DNA from 4 places in the Solibacillus sp. FSL W8-0474 genome. Region 2 is predicted to be linked to each of the others. Evidence: riboswitches for the same ligand, from Rfam matches in the RefSeq annotation. Region 2 holds a riboswitch; each other region holds the start of a gene.
The links. Region 2 has a riboswitch for S-adenosylmethionine ahead of NYE67_RS15330 (methionine ABC transporter ATP-binding protein). Riboswitches for the same ligand answer to the same signal wherever they lie in the genome.

Region 1 (4,217 bases), 1.1 Mb from region 2:
CGGAATGCGATGGATATTTTAATGAAGATGATGCTCATTTCATTCCAGAAGGCGGAGCTGAAAAATGTCGAGCTTTTAGCGGAAATTTTATTAGTTGAACCGTTATTTATCCATGATTTAACGAATAAAATGTTACGAATGGGCATGATTGAAAAAGAAAATGAAGTGTTCACACTTACGGCAAAAGGAATGGCGCAGCTTGAATCGGGTATTTTTGAAGAAGAGCTTGAGCAAACGAGTCATTTTGTGCAATACAGTCCGATTCATGAGCAGCTTCTGGAAGGGGACCTTGAGGAGTTCGCTGATTTAGAAGAGTTTCCTGAACCGTTTCCGACGATTGAAAACGAGGAAATTGAAGCAATTGAAGAATCGATGCTAATTGAATTTATTCAGCAGCAGTTAAGCGATCAACCATTGGCCGAACAGGAAGCCCCGACTTTTATTACAAAAGTTATATCGACCGAATCGATTCAAATTAATGATATTCCGGTTCTATGTTTCTCACTAATGGATAAAAAGGAAAACCGCCAATTTATGCGTGTATATAATACATTAACAGGTGCTTGGGATGAAAAGCTTGAAACGGTTTTATTCAATTATGAGAAAGAGCATTTAAAGTCTGAGTAAATATATAAATTGAAAACCTAGTAATATCAAGGGTTTGCGCCACTTTATAAGATGCGGAGTATTTTACAATTTATTTTTTATAATAATACACTTCTTATTACCTATGAATTTAGATAATGAGAAGTGTTTTTTTGTTGTTAAAATTCGCATTTGAAACTTTTAAAGCGGATAAAAATTTTATTTGCATCAGCTTTTCATGAAATAGCGCAGTTGTGATATCTGTATGCACTTGAGAGCAATCGAGAATTGATTTATTGACTCATTAATTATTATCTAAATTTATTACAGCAACGTTTATTTAATGAAGTAGCACACTTTTTATTGTTTTTTTGTATGTTTGAGGTATGCTATTATCGTTTGGTAGATTTTTCTGACTCAATAATAAGGAGGGTTAAAGTTGAGTAGAGTTTTTGATATACTAGTAGGGATTTTTGGGGGAGATAATAACAATGGATAACTATGAACTAAGAGAAAAGGTATTAAGAGAGTTGTATGAGGGCTTTAGTTCTAACTGGTGCGCTACAAGATGTCAATTGATGGAGGTTTCTTATAACCAGGCTTTTAAAATCATAGGTATTAAGTACTCTTGGGATAAAAAACTAGTTGAAAAGATGAGAGTGTTATTGTCGCATATTGTACGTAACTTAGAATTTGACTTAGAAATTATGCATTGGGGAGACCCTATACGAAACTACGATGAAAAAGAAATTCTAGAAAGCATAGGCAAGGTTGGTAGTTATAAAGAATTCATAGTAGGACTTGAAAGAGTTCTTCATGAAGGACTTATAAATGACTTTAACGAGGGATGGGATTTAGAAGAACAGTTGATGGCTGTAGCCAAAGAGTATCTAACCAACTATTCAAGAAGATTGGATTATAAAGTGAAAAAGATATTCGAAGAAACAGGCAAACTTGAAGACATTAGTCGCATAGTGAACAGTTTTGAAAAAGTTCTTGAAGAGAACTATAAGAGATTTATCAGTGAACAATTAAAGATTGATTCACCTTATTTTATATATGGGGGAAACTGACAGAAAGAATGCTGAAGAAAGTTGTAGAACTAGTATGATCAAGCAAAGTCAGGAGACCTGCCCAATATAAATCTTAAGAGTAAAGTGTTGTGCTTGTATGCTGTTCCTTATCCCCTTGAAGATAAGCCCACTTTTGTTGGTGGAGATGCTTATAACTATATTTATTAATTGAACCCACACAACTGCATATTACATTATTGAAAGTTGAGAACCTTCAAATGAGGGTTGTTTTTTTATCGTCAAAATACAATACGCTTCTTTTTTCCAGAAGTATGATTTATAAAGGAAATTACATAGATTTCATAAGAATTTAAATAAATTATAAATAAAATTACTCCTAATTAAATATAATTGAATTGTGGATGTATAAGTGTAGTCATGACAGTATTTGCTTCATATATTTTTAGAATTATTGCAAAACTCATGCTACCGTGTTACACTAGTGTCAATTTAATAGTCTTATCAAGAGAAGCGGAGGGAACTTGGCCCGTAGATGCTTCAGCAACCTCTAGTACAACTAGAAAGGTGCTACTTCCAGCAAGGCAATGTCCTTGGCAGATAAGAACGGGTATATTAACCTCTCATTTCTGTTGTGCTGGAATGAGGGGTTTTTTGTGTTTTTTCAGCAAGTATTAGGATACTTGCTCCAACAATCAAACCCCCACGGCTATTATGATTTACTTGAAACGAAAGAAGCTTGAAATAGCTTTACATTATGAAACCAAGATTATTTAGAAAGATTAGAGGGGGACAGTGCAATGCCAATTAATATTCCGAAACATTTACCGGCTGGTGAGCTGCTGAGAAAAGAGAAAATTTTCGTTATGGAGGAAGATCGTGCGAAGACTCAGCAAATTCGACCTTTGAATATTTTAGTGTTCAATTTAATGCCGGAAAAGGAAAAAACCGAGCTTCAATTATTGCGTTTACTCGGGAATACACCACTACAGGTAGATGTGACATTTTTAAATACTGCTACATACGAATCAAAAAACGTTTCCAAATCACATTTAGATACGTTCTATCAAACATTCGATGAAATTAAACACCGCCGATATGATGGTCTAATCATCACAGGTGCACCGGTAGAGAAAATGCAATTTGAAGATGTTGGTTACTGGAAAGAAATTACCGATATAATGGACTGGGCCGATCAAAATGTTACATCCATTATGTATATATGTTGGGGAGCACAAGCTGCGCTGTATCATCATTTCGGCATCGGGAAATTTGAACTGCCTAAAAAATGTTCTGGCGTCTATTCACATGTGATTACCGATTTAACGGTCGATTTAGTACGAGGCTTCAGTGATGAATATGTTGCGCCTCATTCGCGTCATACGTCTGTCTCGATTGACGAAGTCCGTGCGCACCCAGATTTGCGTCTGCTCAGCTATTCGGACGATGCGGGGGTATTTATCGTTCAATCAAAAAACAATAAACACATCATGATTACAGGCCATTTAGAGTATGATGCGACTACACTATCGGATGAATATTTCCGTGATATTGAAAAGGATCCGGAAAATACGGAACTTCCGATTAATTACTTCCCGAATAATGACCCACAAAATGCTCCAAAAAATGTATGGCGTGCCCATTCACATCTATTGTTCTACAACTGGTTAAACTATTACGTATACCAAGAAACACCTTATGAATGGCACTTTGTTGAGGAAAATATCGAATATCATATTTAAGAAAAGCCAACAAGGAATATCTTGCTGGCTCCAGACTGGAGACAAACTCTTAAATAGTGTTTGTCTACAGTTTTTTATTTTAAAATTAATTGAATCTAGAAATTGTTGATTTCCGTTCCGGGACCGATGCTTTCCCCGGGCACGGCTTCAGCTAACTAACTTGGGCCTACGACAGCAGGCCCAAGTTAGTGGATCTTCCGCACGTGCGGTTCCCGGTGGAGTCACGGTCCCTCCACTCCAATCAACTTATTAATTCCTTTAAATTAAGTAAGGTAAGATCTAATATGACTAGCAATCAAATTAATGAACAAGAAATAGGGTTTTGAACGACTTGTTCCTGTTAACTCATCTAGAAGAGCTCTAGTAACCTTTTGTCGAAAACCTGAAGCCAGCAAGGAATATCTTGCTGGCTCATTTTTATTTCACTGCAATCCATGCACGCTCTTGTTGTATTTGTAAACTCACTTCACGGCCAAAAAAGTCACTTAGCAATTGTTCATTCAATATGACTTCGCGGGTATCTGCAGCTACGCTTTCTCCATCTTTCATTAACAGTACATGGCTAAAACAAGGTAAAATTTCTTCTACATGATGCGTTACATAAATAAGTGTAGGGGAGTGATTGCCTTGTGCTATTTGCTCAATCTTTTGCAGTAAGTTTTCCCGCTCTATAAGATCGAGTCCGCCACATGGTTCATCCAATATTAATATTTCTGGTTCTGCCATTAAAGCACGTGCAATTTGTACACGTTGTCGTTCACCTTGCGATAAATGCTCAAAAGATTTATTCGCCAAATGATCGCAATGAAACTGTCTCATAAAGGATAGTGCCTGCTCAATTTCCGCATCGGACACGTCA
Region 2 (4,217 bases):
GGCACAAAAAATTCTTTACACACAAATTTTCTGCCAGGAAGCATTTGCAGAAATCGAAAAGGAAGCAAAAGAAACATTAATCGCTTCAGTTGAAGGTGATGATGCACGTATGATCTTATCGGCATTACGTAAATTAACGCGCAACAACCCTTACAACTTAATTCCGAAAAAACGTGAAGCAGCAGCGAAATTAATCGATGCTGAAAAATATGTAGTATAATAGATAGAATGAAATCGGATGCAGGGCCCGCATCCGATTTTTTCATATTTTAATATAAATCGTAAGGGTTCTAATAAGAGATGAACTTCTTCTAAAAAGTCTTTAAGAGCTTCGAATAAATGAAAGAATTCTTCTAAAAAGTATTCGAAATGTTCTAATATCATCATAAATCTTCTAATATTAAATTAATTAAGAATATAACCCCCGCAATGCAATTCCAATTTTGATTTGTTTTTCTATATCCGTTACAATAAGGGAAAATGAATGGTAAAGAGGAGTTCTTTTATGACAGTGAAATTTATCCAATATCCAAAATGTACAACATGTAAAAAAGCACAGAAATGGCTAGATGAAAACGGTATTCAATATGAAAATATTAATATCGTTGAAGAAACGCCTTCTAAAGAGCAACTTAAAGCGTATTATGAAGCTAGTGGGTTGCCTTTAAAGAAGTTCTTTAATACTTCAGGTATGAAATATCGTGAACTGGAACTGAAAGACAAATTGCCTTCGATGTCTGATGATGAGCAATTAGAGCTATTAGCCTCAGATGGTATGTTAATCAAGCGTCCAATTGTGACAGATGGCAAAAAATTAACATTAGGTTTTAAGGAGTCTGACTTCTCAGAATCGTGGAAATAAACCGGTAATCACGTTGTATTTCCGAACGAAATATGGCAAAATGAAGTTGAATGTACTACATAATAACTGGAGGTTTTTTAATGAGCACACCTAAAGAGTTACTTTATTCAAAAGAGCATGAGTGGGTTAAAGTTGAAGACGGCAAAGCAACAATCGGAATTACAGATTTTGCACAAGCTGAATTAGGGGACATCGTGTTTGTGGAGTTACCGGAAGTAGGCGATGAAGTTTCAAAGGATCAGCCATTCGGTAGTGTAGAATCTGTTAAAACTGTTTCGGAACTTTATGCTCCAATCTCAGGTAAAGTTGTTGCGATTAACGAAGAACTTTTAGACAACCCAGAATACGTAAATGAATCTCCTTACGGTACTGCTTGGATGATTACGGTTGAAGTAACGAACGACGAAGAAGTTAAAGAATTAATGGATGCAGATGCTTATACTGCATTAATTGAACAATAAATGTTTCAACACCAAAGCCTATTAGTTAAAGGTTTTGGTGTTTTTTTGCTATTGTATAGATAGCCGTAATTGATGAAAGGAAGCGTATCTCTATGGGAAAATGCATTGTAGTTGAAGGACGGGCCGATAAAATGAGGTTAATTCCTTTATTGGCTGAAGAAGTCACGATAATTTGTACTAATGGAACAATAAGTGAAGTCAATTTAATCGAATTACTAGAAGACTATGAGCATTATGAAATTGTGACAATGTTTGATGCAGACAAAAATGGTGAAAAGTTAAGAAAACTAATGAACCGGGCATTTCCTGAAGTAACTCAGCTAATCATACCTCGAGAATATGTAGAGGTAGAAAAAACTCCCAAACAAATTTTACGGAACTTATTAATACAAGCAAAATTTTTAATAAAAGAAGGATGACTTAAATATGGAACAATGGTCAAGAGAGCAGTGGGAACAAAATATACAACAACATGATCAAACCGCATTTTTTCTGTACACCCCAATGTGCGGTACTTGTGAACTTTCCGAAAGAATGCTGAAAGTAGTTGAGAAATTACTACCAGATTTACCACTAGGTATGGCAAATATCAATTATATTGAGGGCTTGGCCAACGATTTAAAAATCGAAAGCGTACCTTGTTTAATTGTTTCTGACAATGGAAAAGTGTCAAAAAAGTTATATGCATTTAAATCCGTACCATTTTTGTATGAAATATTAAAAAAATAATTGACGTCTTCTCTTTAGCATGATAAAGTAACAGACATAATAATAAAACTTAATAACGTTGCTCTTATAAAGAGAGGTGGAGGGAAGTGCCCTATGAAGCCCGGCAACCAGCATTTTATGCAAAGGTGCCAATTCACACAAAGTTTAAACTTTGAAAGATGAGAGAACGGTTTACCGTATAAATTTTTATGTGAAACCTTTCTACTTGTCGTGAGTAGGAAGGTTTTTTTGGTGTAATTTTATTTTCGAAGATGCGAAAAAAACACCAAAAATATTATATTGAAATTACAGGTAGGTTATTTCAAGAGAAGGGGTACAACGCATGATTGATATACAAAATATCACGAAAGTATATAACACAAAAAACGGTGAGCTTACAGCGGTAGACAATGTTAGCTTATCGATTGAAAAAGGAGAAATATACGGTATTATCGGCTACAGTGGTGCTGGTAAAAGTACAATGATCCGACTATTAAATGGTTTGGAAAAACCTTCAACAGGTTCAGTTATTGTAGGTGGTCAGGATATTTCTAAAGCATCAGGGGCAAAGCTAAGAGAAGCACGCCAAAAAATAAGTATGATATTTCAGCACTTTAATTTACTTTGGTCGCGCACAGTTGAAGAAAATATTGCATTTCCACTTGAAATCGCAGGTGTTTCAAAATCTCAGCGTGCCAAGCGAGTCGAAGAGCTGATTGAACTAGTAGGCCTAAAAGGAAGAGGAAAAGCCTATCCATCTCAACTTTCAGGTGGTCAAAAACAACGTGTCGGCATAGCCCGCGCATTAGCAAACAACCCGGAAGTTCTCCTATGTGATGAAGCCACTTCAGCACTTGATCCAGAGACGACAGATTCTATTTTAGAGCTATTACTGGATATTAATAAAAAGATCGGTTTAACAATTGTACTGATTACACATGAAATGCATGTTATTCGCAAAATCTGTAACCGTGTGGCTGTTATGGAAGCAGGAAAAGTAGTGGAACAGGGAGATGTTCTACAGGTTTTCCAACACCCACAAGCGCCGATTACTAAAAATTTCGTTTCGCAAGCTTCTGGGGAAACACAGGAAATGCAGGCGTCACTAGAGCAAATTTTAGCGAATTATCCAGCAGGAAAAATTGCCAAATTAACATTTGCAGAGGCAACGACAGAACAGCCGGTAATATCGCAGATGATTAAGCAATTTGACATAGTCGTTAATATCGTTCACGGGAAAATATCCAATACAACAGCCGGTTCATTCGGTACGCTATTTATTCATATCGATGGTGAGCAACACGAAGTAGAGAAGGCATTAAACTTCTTAACAATGCAGGAAATTCAAACGGAGGTGATTGAGCATGCTTAATCAATTATTTCCGAACGTTGACTGGGGTAAAATGCTCGACGCAACATATGAAACTGTTTATATGACAGCTGTAGCGACGGTCATTACATTCATCCTCGGAATTCTAATAGGAATTGTATTGTTTTTAACAAGTGACAACCAATTGTGGGCAAATAAAGTCGTTCACTTTTTGACTGGGTCGCTCGTAAATATTTTCCGTTCGATTCCATTTATCGTATTAATTATTTTATTAATACCGTTTACAAAGTTTTTACTTGGAACGATTCGTGGTGCCAATGCAGCATTACCAGCACTTATTATCGGTGCGGCACCATTTTATGCACGCATGGTATTAATCGCACTAAGAGAAATTGATAAAGGTGTTATCGAAGCAGCCCGTTCAATGGGAGCTAAAACATCAACTATTATTTGGAAAGTGTTAATTCCGGAAAGCTTACCTGCATTAATTTCCGGTATAACAGTAACAGCAGTAGCATTAGTAGGCTATACAGCAATGGCTGGTATTATCGGTGCAGGCGGCCTAGGGAATTTAGCGTTCCTTGATGGATTCCAACGTAACCGAACTGATGTCACGCTTATGGCGACAGTTTTAATTTTAGTTGTAGTATTTATCATTCAATATATTGGTGACTTTATTACAGTAAAAGTGGACAAACGATAGTTCGTGACTTACAGGTCATAATTATATAAGCCAAAGTTTTTTGAGCAATAATAAACGCAATCTTGAAAGAGTGCGCGTTTATACATTTAATTTACAGAATATACAAATTGTTCGGTTAATAATGGCTAAAAATTACAAATAGAGAATAGGGGT
Region 3 (4,217 bases), 2.7 Mb from region 2:
ATATGGTAAATTCCCTGACCTACTGTGCCAAATCCTAAGATCGCTGCCTTGATTGTTGCCATTGCCTTTCTCCTCCAAATTCTTAACACATATATATTGACGAATAATTCAAATAATTTATCTTAAAGAAATTCTATCCTATATAATACATGAAAACAAGGAGAATCTCTCCTAGAAGGACATTTGTTTACTGTAAACGGTCAAATTTCATTTAAATTCTATTGTTTAATAGCTAAATCGGGTAAACAAAAACACTAGCAGAAATTCTCTGGCTAGTGTTTAAAGTTATTTTATACTGCTACATTTACAGAATTATATACGCGTAAACGATGCGCATTTAAAATTTTTGTCATAACAAGTTCTTCTTTTACGGAGTAGTTTGGCACCGCATATGGGCGTTGCACTAACTGGAACTCACCATATTTTAAAAACCATTCGCGTGCTGGAGTTAAAATATGCGCACTTCCATGAACGTTATACTCCTCAGCAACTTCCTTTATGACATAGCCTGTTGTTTCCAGATTGTGAGTTTGTTCCGAGAAAGCACTATGCCCAAAAACCTTTTGCCACATGACATTTACATCCGCTAAAATTTGCTGAATTGCACAAGCATTTACATATTCCTTTACTTCGTTTAATTCATAAATAATGTAGGCTGCTACATTTTGTGCACTGTATACTTTCCCCATGTCGAACAACTCCTTTTCCTTCAATAATGCTGCAACATTATTTCAAATATTTTGGTTGGTAGTTTTATTATTCCAATTGTATTACTAGGTATTTATTTTGTCAATAAAACTTATATAATTAGTAGGAATTAATTTTCTAAAAATTGCTTAGCTTCTCGAATGGGAAAAGCTAAGCCTTTTTTAAAGGTTTATGCGTTTGTTTCTGCGCCTACTTCAGCCGCTACTTTCGCTAATGCCTGTTCTAAATCCGCGATAATATCTTCTGCTGCTTCTAATCCGATCGATAAGCGAATGAGCTCTTCCGATACGCCGGCAGTTTTTAATTCTTCAACAGACAACTGTTGGTGCGTTGTGCTCGCAGGATGGATAATCAATGAACGGGCATCCCCAACGTTGGCTACATGCGAGAATAATTCCACGTTATCAATTACTTGGCGCCCTGCTTCACGTCCACCTTTAATGCCGAACGTAATGATTGATCCGAAGCCGTTTTTCAAATATTTTTTCGCCAAATCATGTGTCTCAAAATCTTCAAAACCGTTGTAATTTACGTATTCCACAAATGGGTGGTTTCTTAAATACTCGGCAACTTTTTGTGTGTTTTCATTGTGACGGACAATACGCAAATGAAGCGTTTCTAGTCCTTGTAGGAAATTAAATGCCGCATCAGCAGATAATGTTGGACCAAAATCACGCAATAGTTGAACACGAAGCTTTGTCGCAAATGCAGCGCCTGCTGTGTCAATTCCGTAGCGTAGACCATGGTAAGAAGTATCCGGTTCTGTAAACCCTGGATGTCTTCCTTGTGTCCAGTCAAACTTTCCAGCATCAACGACAATCCCACCGATCGTCGTTCCATGACCGCCAATCCATTTTGTTGCAGAATGAATGACAACATCCGCGCCGAATTCAATCGGATTACTTCCATATGGGGAAGCAAATGTGCTGTCTATTAATAACGGAAGACCATTGTCATGAGCGATGTTTGCTACTGCTTCAATATCGAGTACTTTCAAGCTTGGATTTCCGATTATTTCAGCGAAGATCGCCTTCGTTTTATCAGTAATCGCCGCTTGGAAGTTTGCAGGATCTGATTCATCCACAAATTTTACTGTAATGCCGTAGCGAGGCAATGTAGTTGCGAATAAATTGTATGTTCCTCCGTACAGAGAACCAGCAGCAACAATTTCATCTCCTGCACCGGCTACATTTAAAATGGAGAATGCCACTGCTGCTGCGCCAGATGAAAGCCCTACTGCAGCTGTGCCCCCCTCAAGTAAAGCAACCCGTTCTTCAAATGCCCCCACTGTAGGATTCATAATACGAGAATAAATATTGCCAGTTTCCTGTAATGCAAATAGACGTTGCGCATGAGCAGTGTCATTGAATGCATAGGCAGTTGTACGATATACAGGAACTGCAATCGCCCCCGTTACAGGATCTGGCTTTTGCCCCCCGTGCAATAATAAAGTTTCTGGTCTTAAATTCGTCACTCTAATAACCTCCTAAAATTATTCGATGGTGAAATCGGTGTTTTTGAGGAGGATTTTTTAAATGAAAAAAACCCTCTTCAGTTAAGAAGAGGGTTGCGCATGAGCAAGTTTGCCTCCTCTTATCTTTCAAAATGATTGTCCATTTTGTAGGATTTAGCACCTTAGTCAGTTCATCACTTACTGGTTGCCGGGCATCTCAGGGCCTATTCCCTCCGCCGCTCTTGATAAGAGATATGTGATTTATGTTCCATCGTTGATTCTCAGTATAAAGCAGAGTAATTCTATAAGTCAACCGAAAAATTAAAATTTTCTGATTTTAAATTAATTCATAAAAATATTTTATCTTCCTACACTAAAATTATTATACTATTCTATACAATTTCTGCTTAAAACAAAATTTTTCTCAATATATTTATTCACCAAATATTAACATGTATCATTTTTTGGAAGTGCTATAATCATAATTGTTAAGGGATTCCCCTTTCAATTGGAAATAAAGAACATATTTTACTTTTAGAAGAATAGGTATATTTTGTCTTATTAATTTATTATTTAACTAAAACTTTAAACGAAGTGAGGCGTTAAGTATGGCAACAGAAGCGACAAGTAAACGAAATTTAAAACCATTATGGATAGTTTTAGCGTTTGCAGCACTCATTACCATTGTTTTACTTCCAAATAGTGGTGGAGATCTTCCCGTTGTTGGACAACGAGCATTAGCTATTTTAGCATTTGCCGTTATATTATGGGTAACCGAAGCGGTAGCCTATCCGGTTAGTTCTGCAATGATATTAGCTGCCATCGCTGTTTTATTAGGTTTGGCTCCGAGTATGGAAGATCCTTCGGTACAAATGGGCACTAAAGAAGCGTTAAAATTAGCGTTAGGTGGATTTAGTAGTTCCTCGGTTGCGTTAGTCGGGGCTGCATTATTTTTAGCAGCTGCCATGCAAATAACGAACCTTCATAAGCGTATTGCACTGTGGGTTTTATCATTAGTTGGAACAAAAACGAAAGCATTAGTAGTAGGGGCTATTTTAGTAGCAATTGTATTAGCTTTTGTTGTACCAAGCGCGACTGCTCGTGCTGGTGCAGTTGTCCCTATTCTATTAGGGGTTGTTGCGGCCTTTGGATTATCTAAAGAAAGTAGACTTGCAGCGTTGTTAGTTATTACCGCTACCCAAGCTGTTTCAATTTGGAATGTGGGGATTAAAACTGCTGCAGCGCAAAACTTAGTAGCACTTGGTTTTATTAACTCTGAATTTGGAGTCGATATTTCTTGGGGCAAGTGGTTTATGTATGCCGCGCCGTTTTCAGTCATCATGTCCTTCGTATTATTCTTTGTTATGATTAAATTAATCAAACCCGAAACGGATAATATCGCTGGCGGAAAAGAAATTATCCGTAAGCAATTGCAAGATCTTGGTCCTTTAAAACGCAAAGAAATTACTTTAATCATCACTTCTGTTCTACTATTATTCTTCTGGTCAACAGAAGGAAAATTGCATCCATTTGATACGACAACGATTACCATTTTAGCTATTGCCTTTTTATTGACACCTAAAATTGGAGTATTTAATTGGAAAGAAGCTTCTAGCCGTATTGATTGGGGTACATTGATTGTTTTTGCAGTCGGTATTTCACTTGGAACGACTCTTTTGGGTACAAAAGGTGCAGCCTGGCTGTCTAATACGATTTTCGGCTCACTTGGCTTAGAGACTATGCCTATTATAGCTACCATAGCATTAGTTACTGTTTTCAATATTGTCATTCATTTAGGTTTTGCATCTGCGACAAGCTTGGCTTCTGCCTTGATTCCCGTATTTATCGCATTAGCCATTAGTTTACCGATGCCTTTAGAAAATCAAATTGGTTTTGTACTAATCCAGCAGTTTGTTATTTGCTTCGGATTCCTATTACCAGTAAGCGCACCGCAAAACATGCTTGCTTACGGTACAGGCGCATTTACAACAAAGGATTTTTTGAAGTCAGGTATTCCGCTAACAATCGTTGGTTATATTTTAATACTTCTTCTAAG
Region 4 (4,217 bases), 670 kb from region 2:
TGTCCAAACTGGATTAGATAATAAAGATGTCATAAAATATAATCAAAGAATCCAAATGATGACGTATAAACAAACAGATCGTTATAATGAGATTGATCATCTCATTAATAAAAATATTATCGAAATAAAAAAAGGTAAAACTACTGATAACACGGCTTTAACATTTGGAAAAGAAGTAAGGAAAATTGAATCGGGTTTCCGTACGTTAAAACTTTTCACATGTGATGTTATTAATATGTTAGATTCCAATAAACATATCGAAAATCGTAGTTTAGAACGCATACGTTATTTTGATAAACGTTCTGCTTCGTTGGAAGCGGAGATTATTTCACTGACACAGCAATTATCCTTTAAATAGAACTATGAAGCAAACTTTCTCAAATAACCAGAGGAGGTTTGTGTTTTTTTTATTCAATATAAATTTAGAAAATTGTAATATCGTTATGACCATATTTTGAACGAAAAAGATTATACTGTTAGGAGAGAGTGAACGAAATAGGAGCGAATTAATATGAAAACTGTAGTTGTAGTAGGTGGCGGAATTACCGGATTGTGTACGATGCATTATTTAAAAAACCAAATGCATGAAAAGAATATCGAAGCAAGATTAGTATTAATCGAAAAAAATCCCTATTTAGGCGGAAAGATACATTCCGTACATGAAGGAGGGTTTATTATGGAAACCGGCGCGGATTCCATTGTGGCCCGCCATCCAAATGTCCTAGAGCTCGTAAAAGAGCTTAACTTTGATTCGGAGCTTGTTTATAACGAAACAGGTATATCCTACATTCATACTAATAATGAGCTACATGCTATTCCCGCGGGGTCAACATTCGGGATTCCAATGAGCGTGGAATCACTTATGTCGAGCACGTTAATTTCAGAAGAAGGAAAGAAAAGAGCATTAAAGGATATAGACATTCCAAATACAAAATTTACGAAGGAAAGTTCCATCGGTGCATTTTTGGAATATTTTTTAGGGGAAGAAATAGTGCGAAAACAAATTGCTCCTGTATTGGCAGGGGTATATTCGGGAGATTTATACCAGCTGAGCTTAGCTTCAACATTACCGTATTTAGTCGATTATAAAAATAATTATGGGTCGATTATGAAAGGTTTTGAAGCTAATCGCGAGCAGTTTGAAAAAGCAGCGGATAAGAAATTTATTTCTTTCGAGAAGGGGTTATCTTCATTAATTGACCGCCTTGAAGAGCAATTGCCGGAAGTGGAATTCATAAAAAAGGCCGCAACTGAGCAAATACAAAAAGTAGGGGAACAGTATAAAGTTGTATTAGAGGACGAAACGATTATAGCGGATATTGTGGTCCTTGCTGTGCCGAATAATACAGTACGTACTGTATTGCAAGACGAAAAATTAGATGGACAGTTAGAAAAGTTTACAACAGCATCAGCATTAACGATGTATGTTGGTTTTGATGTACCAGACAGTGTTTTACCAGCAGATGGTACAGGTTTTATCGTCTCCCATAATAGTGATTTAGTATGTAATGCCTCTACATGGACAAGTCGTAAATGGAAGCATACTTCAGCAGAAGGGAATCTGCTTGTTCGTTTATTTTATAAAAATATTAATCCGCGCTATGAAGAACTGGCAGCCATGACTGATGAAGAGTTGGAGAAAGTCGCAATGGAGGATATTCGCTTAAGTTTGGGTATTGAAGCGAAACCAACCGTCGTAAATATAACGAAATGGATTAATCAGATGCCTCGCTATGATTTAGCGCATAATGAAGCGTTATCTGAAGTTGTGGACGATTTAGAAGTGCACTATCCGAATCTGCTTTTAGCTGGATGTTCATACTTTGGGGTAGGGATCGGTGCTTGTATTCAAAACGGTAAAAAAACGGCGGAACAAATTATTGCACGAATTATGTAAAGAAATACTTTATTAGGCTAAAGGGTATTGACGTCTTATTTAGATAACGATATGATAGCTTAAATAATTTTAAATTTTTAGAAAAATTCATAAAATTTCTTATCGAGAGAAGTTGAGGGACTGGCCCGTTGAAACTTCAGCAACCAACATTATGTCAGGTGCTAAATCCAGTGGCGATAGCCAGAAGATGAGAAGGGATTAAGTTGACGACTGACAACTATCAAGCCTTCTTTTGCTTAGTGAAAGAAGGCTTTTTTGTATTAAAAATATACTGAAAATACTGTGAATAATGGAGTGAAATAATTGGGTTTACTACAAGATTTAAAAACACGCGTTTTAACGGCGGACGGAGCAATTGGAACTTTACTTTATTCCTATGGGTTGGATTACTGCCATGAGGAAATGAATATTGCACGACCAGAAATTATCGAGAAAATTCATAGTGAATATATTGCTGTAGGTGCAGACATTATTCAAACAAATACATATGGAGCGAATGCGATTAAGTTAGCTCGATATGGTTTTGAAAGTCATGTAAAAGAATTTAACGAAGCTGCACTGAAGATTGCGAAGCGTGCAGCTGCTCCGGGGGGACAGTATGTTCTGGCAACAATCGGTGGCATTAGAGGGATTCGGAAAAGTGATGCAACATTAGATGAAATCTTAACTGCCTTTCAAGAGCAAGTGGAAGTATTACTAACTGGTGAACCGGATGGCTTCTTACTGGAAACGTATTACGACTTTGAAGAATTATCGCATTGTGTCCACCTATTACGATCAATGACCGATTTACCGATCATTGCCCAAGTGACGATGCAGGAACCAGGTATCCTTCAAAATTTAATGTCTTTAAATGAAGCATTTCATGAATTGGAAAGGTTAGGTGCAGATATTGTTGGGAGCAACTGCCGGTTAGGTCCTTTCCATACAATTCAGGCGTTTGAAGGGGTCAACTTACCGAACAAAGCTTTTTTATCAGCTTATCCAAATGCATCGTTATTAGATATTGAAGATGGCCGTGTTGTCTATGAATCAGAAACCGATTATTTTGCTCGTGCAGCCGTTGAACTCGTAAATCAAGGAGTCCGTTTAATTGGCGGTTGCTGTGGGACGACACCGAAGCATATTGCGGCGGTAAAACAACGTCTGGCGAATATGCAGCCAATTGAAACGAAAGAGGAAAAACCCGGGTATACACAATTTGTCCGTATTCCGGAGCCACGTAAGCAAGAACCGCTCCATGAAAAAGCAAAACGTGAACGTTCTGTCATTGTGGAACTTGATACACCGCGTCATCTAGAAATTGACGGGTTTGTAGAAGGGGCAAAACAACTGGCAAAAGCGGGAGCCGATGTCATTATGATGGCGGATAACTCACTTGCATCCCCGCGCATCAGTAATATCGCGATGGCTGCGATTTTAAAAGAGCATGGAATTCGTTCATTGCCGCATTTAACGTGCCGTGACCGCAATTTAATTGGGCTTCAGTCACATTTAATGGGACTTGATGCACTTGAACTTCATGATATTCTGGTCGTGACAGGGGACCCGACAAAAGTGGGGGATTTCCCGGGGGCAACGAGCGTATATGATGTTTCGTCAATGGAGCTTATTTCACTTATAAAGCAGTTAAATAAAGGTAGCTCTTTTACTGGGAAATCGCTGCGAAAACAGGCGGATTTTTCGGTGGCCGCTGCATTTAATCCGAATGTCCGTGTATTGGACCGTGCTGTAGCTCGTTTAGAGAAGAAAATCGAGCATGGTGCAGATTACTTTATTTCACAACCGGTATATACGAAAGAAAAGATTATCGAAATCTATGAGGCAACGAAGCATTTGGAAACACCGATTTATATCGGGATTATGCCACTTACATCTTCACGCAGCGCGGAATTTTTACATCATGAAGTACCGGGCATTAAATTGTCCGATGAAGTACTTGCGCGCATGGCTGCTTGCGGGGATGACAAGGAAGCATCGACAGCAGAAGGAATCGCTATTGCCAAAGAGCTGCTCGATACGGCATGCAAATACTTTAACGGTATTTATTTAATTACACCGTTTTTACGCTATGATATGACGCTGGAATTAATGGAGCATGTAAAACAATATGATGTGGAAAGTAAAGGAGTTCAGTCGAATGTATAATCACCCAATTCATGAGCAATTACAAAAAAGAATTTTAATCATCGATGGTGCAATGGGGACGATGCTTCAGGCAGAAAACCTAACATATGAGGATTTTGGCGGAGAAGACTTAGACGGTTGTAATGAAAACCTGGTACTTACAAGACCTAATGTATTGGGCAAAATTCACCGT

Region 1: it holds a riboswitch for S-adenosylmethionine, as region 2 does, so the genes downstream of both, metA (homoserine O-acetyltransferase MetA) here and NYE67_RS15330 (methionine ABC transporter ATP-binding protein) in region 2, are expected to answer to the same signal.
Region 3: it holds a riboswitch for S-adenosylmethionine, as region 2 does, so the genes downstream of both, NYE67_RS01695 (O-acetylhomoserine aminocarboxypropyltransferase/cysteine synthase family protein) here and NYE67_RS15330 (methionine ABC transporter ATP-binding protein) in region 2, are expected to answer to the same signal.
Region 4: it holds a riboswitch for S-adenosylmethionine, as region 2 does, so the genes downstream of both, NYE67_RS18635 (bifunctional homocysteine S-methyltransferase/methylenetetrahydrofolate reductase) here and NYE67_RS15330 (methionine ABC transporter ATP-binding protein) in region 2, are expected to answer to the same signal.

Annotation. Positions count from the first base shown of each region.
Region 1 covers NZ_JBBOQJ010000001.1:1,861,714-1,865,930, forward strand. The annotation lists gene NYE67_RS09090 (nucleoside-diphosphate sugar epimerase) at 1-627, shown strand, start outside; gene NYE67_RS09095 (hypothetical protein) at 1,077-1,658, shown strand; SAM riboswitch class I at 2,115-2,223, shown strand; gene metA (homoserine O-acetyltransferase MetA) at 2,417-3,358, shown strand; gene NYE67_RS09105 (ABC transporter ATP-binding protein) at 3,776-4,217, opposite strand, start outside.
Region 2 covers NZ_JBBOQJ010000001.1:3,011,681-3,015,897, reverse strand. The annotation lists gene NYE67_RS15355 (acyl-CoA dehydrogenase family protein) at 1-220, shown strand, start outside; gene NYE67_RS15350 (arsenate reductase family protein) at 506-862, shown strand; gene gcvH (glycine cleavage system protein GcvH) at 943-1,323, shown strand; gene NYE67_RS15340 (toprim domain-containing protein) at 1,416-1,742, shown strand; gene NYE67_RS15335 (thioredoxin family protein) at 1,750-2,052, shown strand; SAM riboswitch class I at 2,114-2,217, shown strand; gene NYE67_RS15330 (methionine ABC transporter ATP-binding protein) at 2,375-3,403, shown strand; gene NYE67_RS15325 (methionine ABC transporter permease) at 3,396-4,064, shown strand.
Region 3 covers NZ_JBBOQJ010000001.1:341,284-345,500, reverse strand. The annotation lists gene NYE67_RS01705 (homoserine dehydrogenase) at 1-62, opposite strand, end outside; gene NYE67_RS01700 (hypothetical protein) at 291-689, opposite strand; gene NYE67_RS01695 (O-acetylhomoserine aminocarboxypropyltransferase/cysteine synthase family protein) at 878-2,182, opposite strand; SAM riboswitch class I at 2,299-2,413, opposite strand; gene NYE67_RS01690 (DASS family sodium-coupled anion symporter) at 2,770-4,217, shown strand, end outside.
Region 4 covers NZ_JBBOQJ010000001.1:3,683,695-3,687,911, reverse strand. The annotation lists gene NYE67_RS18645 (chemotaxis protein) at 1-358, shown strand, start outside; gene hemG (protoporphyrinogen oxidase) at 512-1,897, shown strand; SAM riboswitch class I at 1,994-2,091, shown strand; gene NYE67_RS18635 (bifunctional homocysteine S-methyltransferase/methylenetetrahydrofolate reductase) at 2,201-4,045, shown strand; gene metH (methionine synthase) at 4,038-4,217, shown strand, end outside.